DNA from 2 places in the Nonomuraea sp. NPDC050394 genome. Region 1 is predicted to be linked to the other one. Evidence: riboswitches for the same ligand, from Rfam matches in the RefSeq annotation. Region 1 holds a riboswitch; the other holds the start of a gene.
The links. Region 1 has a riboswitch for glycine ahead of gcvT (glycine cleavage system aminomethyltransferase GcvT). Riboswitches for the same ligand answer to the same signal wherever they lie in the genome.

Region 1 (3,395 bases):
GATCTTGCGTTCGAAGACCAGGTCCTCGCCGACGACGAACGGGATCTCGCGCTCGCCGTACAGGCGGACGGTTCCGGCTTCGCGCATGGCGGCGAGGCGTTCGTCGACGGTGTCGACGTCGACGAGTTCGGGCTTCTCGCCGGACAGGCCGAGGAGTACGGCCTTGTCACTGCCGTGGCCCTTGCCGGTCAGGCCCAGGGAACCGTAGAGGATGGCCTCGACCCGCGCGGTCCGCTCGACGAGGCCGTCTTCGTGCAGGCCGCGGGCGAACTTGTGCGCGGCTGCCATCGGGCCGCCGGTGTGGGAGCTCGACGGGCCGATGCCGATCTTGAAAAGGTCGAAGACGCTGATCGCCATTGATGCGTCCTTCCGCAACAGGGGGGAGGGCGGTGCCGGGGCCCATGCCGGGCCCCGGCGGTTGGTCAGGAGTCGCCGGAGGTGAGTGCTCCGTACTCCTCAGCCGAGAGGAGGTCCTCCGGGTCGCCTTCGAGGCGCACCCGGAACATCCAGCCGTCGCCGTAAGGGTCGCTGTTGACCAGCGACGGGTCGTCCACGACGGCCTGGTTCACCTCGGTGACCTCGCCGCCGACCGGAGCGTAGATCTCGCTCACCGACTTGGTCGACTCGACCTCGCCGATGGAGTCGCCGGCCTCGACGTTCGAGCCCGCCTCGGGAAGCTGCACGAAGACGACGTCACCCAGGGCCTCGGCCGCGAAGGCCGTGATGCCGACGGTCAGGGTCCGGCCGTCGTCGAGACCGGCCACCCATTCGTGCTCCTTGGTGTAGCTCAGCTCGTCAGGGATGCTGCTCACTTACGTCCTCCTGCTGGTTACTGCGCTTGTAGTTTCGATCCTCACCCGTCACGGACGGGCGCTGCGCTTGTAGAAGGGCAATGCGACGAGGTCCATGCCCTCCTGGCTGCCCCGGATGTCCACGGCCACGCCTTCGGTGACACCAGTGTCCACGTAGGCCATCGCGATGGGCTTACCCAGGGTCTGGGAAGGGGCCCCGCTGGTGACCTCGCCGACCACGGCGCCGTCCTTGGTCACCGGGTACCCGTGGCGGGGGACCCGGCGCCCGTGCGCGACCAGTCCGACCAGGCGCCGCCGTGGCGGGTCGTCCTTGACCGCCTCCAGCGCCGCCCTGCCGACGAAGTCGCCGGGCTTGTCGAATTTCACCACTCGGCCCAGGCCCGCGTCGAACGGGGTGAGCGCGGTGGACAGCTCGTTGCCGTAGAGCGGCATGCCGGCTTCGAGGCGCAGCGTGTCGCGCGAGGACAGTCCCGCCGGAATCAGCCCGTACGGCTCGCCCGCCTTGACCAGTTCCTGCCACAACGGCACCGCGTCCTCGTTGGCGACGAACAGCTCGAAGCCGTCCTCGCCGGTGTAGCCGGTGCGGGCGATGAGCGCCTGGGCCCCGGCGACGACGCCGGGCAGCCCGGCGTAGTACTTGAGTCCCGGCAGGTCGGCGTCGGTGAGCGAGGAGAGGATCTCCTGGGCGCGCGGACCCTGCACGGCGATGAGCGCCCACTGCTCGGACTGGTCGTCCACGACGGCGTCGAACCCGGCGGCGCGCGCGGTCAGCTTGCGGGCCACGAGGAGGTAGTTGGAGGCGTTGGCCACGACCATGAAACGTTCGTCGGCGAGCCGGTAGACGATCAGGTCGTCCAGGACGCCGCCGTCCTCCCCGACGATCATGGTGTAGCGGGCCCGTCCGGGCGCCAGCGCCGAGATGTGGCCGACGAGCGCGTAGTCGAGTGCCTCGCCCGCCTGGGGACCGGTCAGGAAGATCTCGCCCATGTGCGAGAGGTCGAACAGTCCGGCGGCGGTGCGCACGGCGTTGTGCTCGGCGGACTCGCTGCCGTAGCGCAGCGGCATCAGCCAGCCGGCGAAGTCGGTCAGCGTCGCGCCGAGACTCTCGTGAACGTCTCGCAGCGGTGTCGGTCGGGACATTGGTCTTCGCACCTCAGGGCAGGGTCGGATGCCAGCATCCTCCCCCTCTGTCATCGATGCCTGAGAGCTTCGCCCGGGTTTTGCCGGACTTTCACCTTCGGCGAGGCCCGGAGGCCTGCTTTCCAGAGGCACCTCGCCCGAGCGGTCCTTTGCCTTGAGAGGTTCGCGGGGAGGGCTTGCTCCTTCAGGGGCTCTGACCGGATTGTCAGAACGCTCTCCCGCACGGGTTCACCGGTGTCTCCAACCAGCCTAGTGCCGTCACGGGGGTGTTGTCGCGTGTGGATCGCGCCAATCGATCTCTTCCGTGAGCTTGTGCAGGGTTGTGGCGCCGATGCGGCCTTCGGAGTACATCTGGCCGAGCGTCTCGCGCTGCGCCCTGGCGAGCTCGTCGCGCAGTTCGTGCGGGGTGCCGGCGTTCGCCTCGACCGCGAGCAACTGCCGCTGCGCCCACAGCGTGCCGGTGTCGAGACGGTGGGAGATCTGGTCGAGCCTGTGCATCGCCGCCGCGGCCGCCGCCTGCCGCGCCCGCGCCTCCTCCTCGGGCGCCGCCACACCCCCACTGTCCGGTACGGCGGCGCGGCACGTGAGCAGGGCGAACCCGCTGACCAGCACCACCGAGGCGGCCGCGAAGATCAACGCGTCCTGGGCGGGCAGCGCGGGCATGGCCAGCGCGATGGCCAGCGTCGAGGCCCCGCGGGTGCCGCCCAGCGTGAGGGCCCGGACGCCGCGCCGGTCGACGGCCAGCGCGAACGCCAGCCGTACCAGCAAGGTCGCGCCCAGCAGTGCCGCGGTGACCAGCAGGACCGTCGTGATCGGCAGCCCGGAGTGTGAGCCGCCCAGATCGCGCAGCTGGAGCCCGAGCAGGACCGCGAGTGTCCCGCCGAGCAGGAACGTCAGCACCTGCCAGGTGATCCGCTCGGTGGCCCGCGCGGGGGTGTGGAAGAGGCGGCCGCGCGCCCCGACGTAGAAGCCGGCGGCGGTGACGGCGAGCGGGCCGGACAGTCCGAGCTTGCTCGCGCTGATCTCGGCGACGAACGGCGTGGCCAGCGAGAGCACGATCAGCGTCCCCGAGTCGGCCAGGCGGCGGCGCAACTGCACGACGACCCAGCCCAGCGCGAGACCCGCGAGCGCGCCGCCGGTGATCGCCCCGGCCAGTTGCAGCGCGGCCACGGAGACGGTTTCGGGGCGTTTGAGCTGCTCAAGGCCGATGGCGAGCAGCACGACCGCGACGCCCTCGTTGATCAGGCTCTCGCCGCGCAGCACGGTCAGCACGCGTTCCGGCGCGCCGAGCCGGTCGAGGACGAGTGCCTGGGTGGGCGCGAAGGCGGCGCCGACGGTCAGCGCGGCGCCCCACGGCAGGCCCGGGAGCAGCAGATGGGCCACGAGGGTGACGGCGCCGGCGGTGGCGAGGGTGAGCCCGACGCCGAGGAACATGATCGGCCG
Region 2 (3,395 bases), on a different contig from region 1:
GGTGAAGGCCGCGGCCGAGCGTGAGGCGGGGCTGGTGGAACAGACCGTCGCACCCATCCTCAAACGCCGCAGACCCGGCGCGATCGGGGAGGCCGACGAGGTGGGCAGGGAGCTGTCCGCACTTCTGCTTGACTTGCACGCGGCCCTGCTGCGCGCGGGCGTGCGGAGTGTCCTGGGCCGATGAAGAGGCCACCGGCGCGCCCCCAGGTGTCCGCCGGGTGTTACGTTGAATTGCATAAGAGCGGTCAGGTGTCGGATACGGAGCAGCCCGTGTTGCAGATGGAGGTAGTGGGCGTTCGCGTTGAAATGCCCACAAATCAGCCGATCGTCTTGCTCAAGGAGGCACACGGAGAGCGGTTCCTGCCGATCTGGATTGGGATGACCGAGGCGACCGCCATCGCGCTGGCCCAGGCCGAGGAGCCGCCGCCGCGACCCCTCACGCACGACCTGTTCCGCGACGTGCTCAGCGCGCTCGGCGTCGGCCTGCGCGCGGTCAACATCGTCGCGCTGCGTGACGGCATCTTCTTCGCCGATCTGGTCTTCTCCAACGGCGTCGAAGTGAGCGCCAGGCCGTCCGACTCCATCGCGCTCGCCCTGCGCACCGGTGCCCGGATCTTCGCCAGCGAGGAGGTCGTGCAGGAAGCCGGTGTGATCATCCCTGACGACCAGGAGGACGAGGTGGAGAAGTTCAGGGAGTTCCTTGACACGATCACGCCCGAGGACTTCGGCAGGGCGGGGTAGGTATTTCAGTGCATTTACGCTTCACGACGCGCCGAGCCGGATCGTTGACTGCGCTTGGTCACGGTCCTACGGTGCAAGTGAAACCCGTGGTCGCGCGTTGCGAACCCCCAGATCAGGCCGCGGGATGAGAGAAAGCCGGAGGTCCGCGTGGCGGTCAGCAGCGGCGAGGGAAAGACGGCCGGCCAGGAAGATCCGGTGCGGCGCGAGAGCGCGCGGCAGCGTGCCGGAGAGCAGGGCCTGCTCTTCGACGACGCCCCCGCGACACTTCCGGGTGACATCGGCTACCGGGGCCCGACGGCCTGCTCGGCGGCCGGCATCACCTACAGGCAGCTGGACTACTGGGCCAGAACCGGCCTGGTCGAGCCCACGATAAGGGCCGCCCAGGGCTCCGGCTCGCAGCGCCTGTACAGCTTCCGCGACATCCTGGTGCTCAAGGTCGTCAAGCGGCTGCTGGACACCGGGGTCTCGCTCCAGCAGATCCGCACCGCCGTACAGCATCTGCGTGATCGAGGCGTCGCCGACCTCGCGCAGATCACGCTCATGAGCGACGGCGTCAGCGTCTACGAGTGCACCTCCGCCGACGAGGTCATCGACCTGTTGCAGGGCGGTCAGGGCGTGTTCGGGATCGCGCTGGGCAAAGTCTGGCGGGAAGTCGAGGGGTCGCTCGCGGAGCTGCCGGGGGAACGAGCCGCGGCCGGTGACGACCCGGCCGACCACCCCGCGGACGAGCTGGCGCAGCGGCGGCGCGCGCGCAAGATCGGATAGGTGAGCGTGCCGGAACGCCTGACGCGGTCCGGCGTAGTAATCTAGGTCCCGAAGGCTGACGACCCCGTGCGGGAGAGTCCCCGACCCTGAGTCGGGGCGCCGAAGGAGCAACCCTCCCCGGAATCTCTCAGGCAACCGGTACCGCTCGGGTGAGGCAACTCTGGAAAGCAGGCACGCCAGCCAGGCGCGCCTCACCGACGGTGCAAGCCCCGCCCGCGGGGTGAAGCTCTCAGGTCCCATGACAGAGGGGGAGACCCGGCCACCGCGCCCCGGCGCCGGTCTCCATCGCCTCGGGAGGGCACCCTCATGACCGACCTGACAGCACCTCCGTTCTCCACCCGCCACATCGGGCCCTCGGCCGACGAGCAGCAGCGGATGCTGGAGGCCGTCGGCTTCGAGTCGGTCGCCGACCTGGTGGCGGTGGCGGTGCCCGAGGCCATCAGGGCCAAGGACCAGCTGAAGCTGCCCGCGGCGGCCAGCGAGAGCGAGGTCATCGCCGAGCTGCGCGAGCTGGCCGGCCGCAACCGCGTGCTCACCTCGATGATCGGCCTGGGCTACCACGACACGATCACGCCCGCGGTGATCCGCCGCAACCTGCTGGAGAACCCCGGCTGGTACACCGCGTACACGCCCTACCAGCCCGAGATCTCGCAGGGCCGCCTCGAGGCGCTGCTCAACTTCCAGACGGTCGTCTCCGACCTCACCGGCCTCGACGTGGCCGGCGCCTCCCTCCTGGACGAGGGTACGGCCGCCGCCGAGGCGATGACCCTGGCCCGCCGGGCCGGCAAGTCCAAGAGCCACGTGTTCGTCGTCGACGCCGACGCCCTCCCGCAGACCAAGGCCGTGCTGGCCACCCGCGCCGAGCCGCTGGGCATCGAGCTCGTCCATGCCGACCTCGACGGCGAACTGCCCGAGTGTTTCGGCGTGCTGGTGCAGTACCCGGGCGCATCCGGCCGGGTGCGCGACTTCCGCGCGCTGGCCGAGCGCGCGCACGGCGCGGGCGCCCTCGTGGTCGCCGCCGCCGACCTGCTCGCCCTCACGCTCATCGCCGCGCCCGGCGCGCTCGGCGCCGACATCGCGATCGGCTCCTCCCAGCGCTTCGGCGTGCCGTTCGGGTTCGGCGGGCCGCACGCCGCGTACATGTCCGTGCGCGAGGGGCTGCAGCGGCAGATGCCCGGCCGCCTGGTCGGGGTCTCCGTGGACGCCGACGGCGCCCCCGCCTACCGCCTGGCCCTGCAGACCCGCGAGCAGCACATCCGCCGGGAGAAGGCCACCTCCAACATCTGCACCGCCCAGGTGCTGCTGGCCGTCATCGCCGGCATGTACGCGGTCTACCACGGGCCCGAGGGACTGCGGCGGATCGCCCGCCGTACCCACGCCCACGCCGTGACGCTCGCCGAGGTGCTGCGCGCGGGCCGCGTGGAGGTCGTGCACGGCGAGTTCTTCGACACCGTGACCGCCCGCGTGCCCGGCAGGGCCGCGCAGGTCGTCGCCGAGGCCGCCGCCCGCGGCGTCAACCTCTGGAAGATCGACGCCGACCACGTCTCGGTCTCCTGCGACGAGAAGACCGAGCTCGCCCACCTGGAGCAGGTCGCCGCCGCCTTCGGAGTCTCCGCCGGGCTCAGCGACCTGGCCGGTGACGACGCGCTGCCCGCCTCGCTCGCCCGCGAGGACGACTACCTCTCCCACCCGGTCTTCCACAGCCACCGTTCCGAGACCGCGATGCTGCGCTACCTGCGCAAGCTGCAGGACAAGGACATCGCCCTCGACCGTTCGATGATCCCGCTGGGCTCGTGCACGATGAAGCTCAACGCGACCACCGAGATGGAGCCGATCACCTGGCCCGAGTTCGCGGCCGTGCACCCCTACGCGCCGGCCGAGCAGACCGA

Region 2: linked by a shared signal. The riboswitch ahead of gcvP (aminomethyl-transferring glycine dehydrogenase) and the one ahead of gcvT (glycine cleavage system aminomethyltransferase GcvT) in region 1 are both predicted to bind glycine.

The regions. Positions count from the first base shown of each region.
Region 1 covers NZ_JBITIO010000001.1:1,470,318-1,473,712, forward strand. Annotated here, with positions in the region: gene ACIBKY_RS07210 (L-serine ammonia-lyase) at 1-357, opposite strand, end outside; gene gcvH (glycine cleavage system protein GcvH) at 423-812, opposite strand; gene gcvT (glycine cleavage system aminomethyltransferase GcvT) at 861-1,952, opposite strand; glycine riboswitch at 2,085-2,183, opposite strand; gene ACIBKY_RS07225 (cation:proton antiporter) at 2,211-3,395, opposite strand, start outside.
Region 2 covers NZ_JBITIO010000002.1:193,214-196,608, reverse strand. Annotated here, with positions in the region: gene ACIBKY_RS09135 (MerR family transcriptional regulator) at 1-184, shown strand, start outside; gene ACIBKY_RS09130 (bifunctional nuclease family protein) at 271-741, shown strand; gene ACIBKY_RS09125 (MerR family transcriptional regulator) at 889-1,506, shown strand; glycine riboswitch at 1,566-1,660, shown strand; gene gcvP (aminomethyl-transferring glycine dehydrogenase) at 1,813-3,395, shown strand, end outside.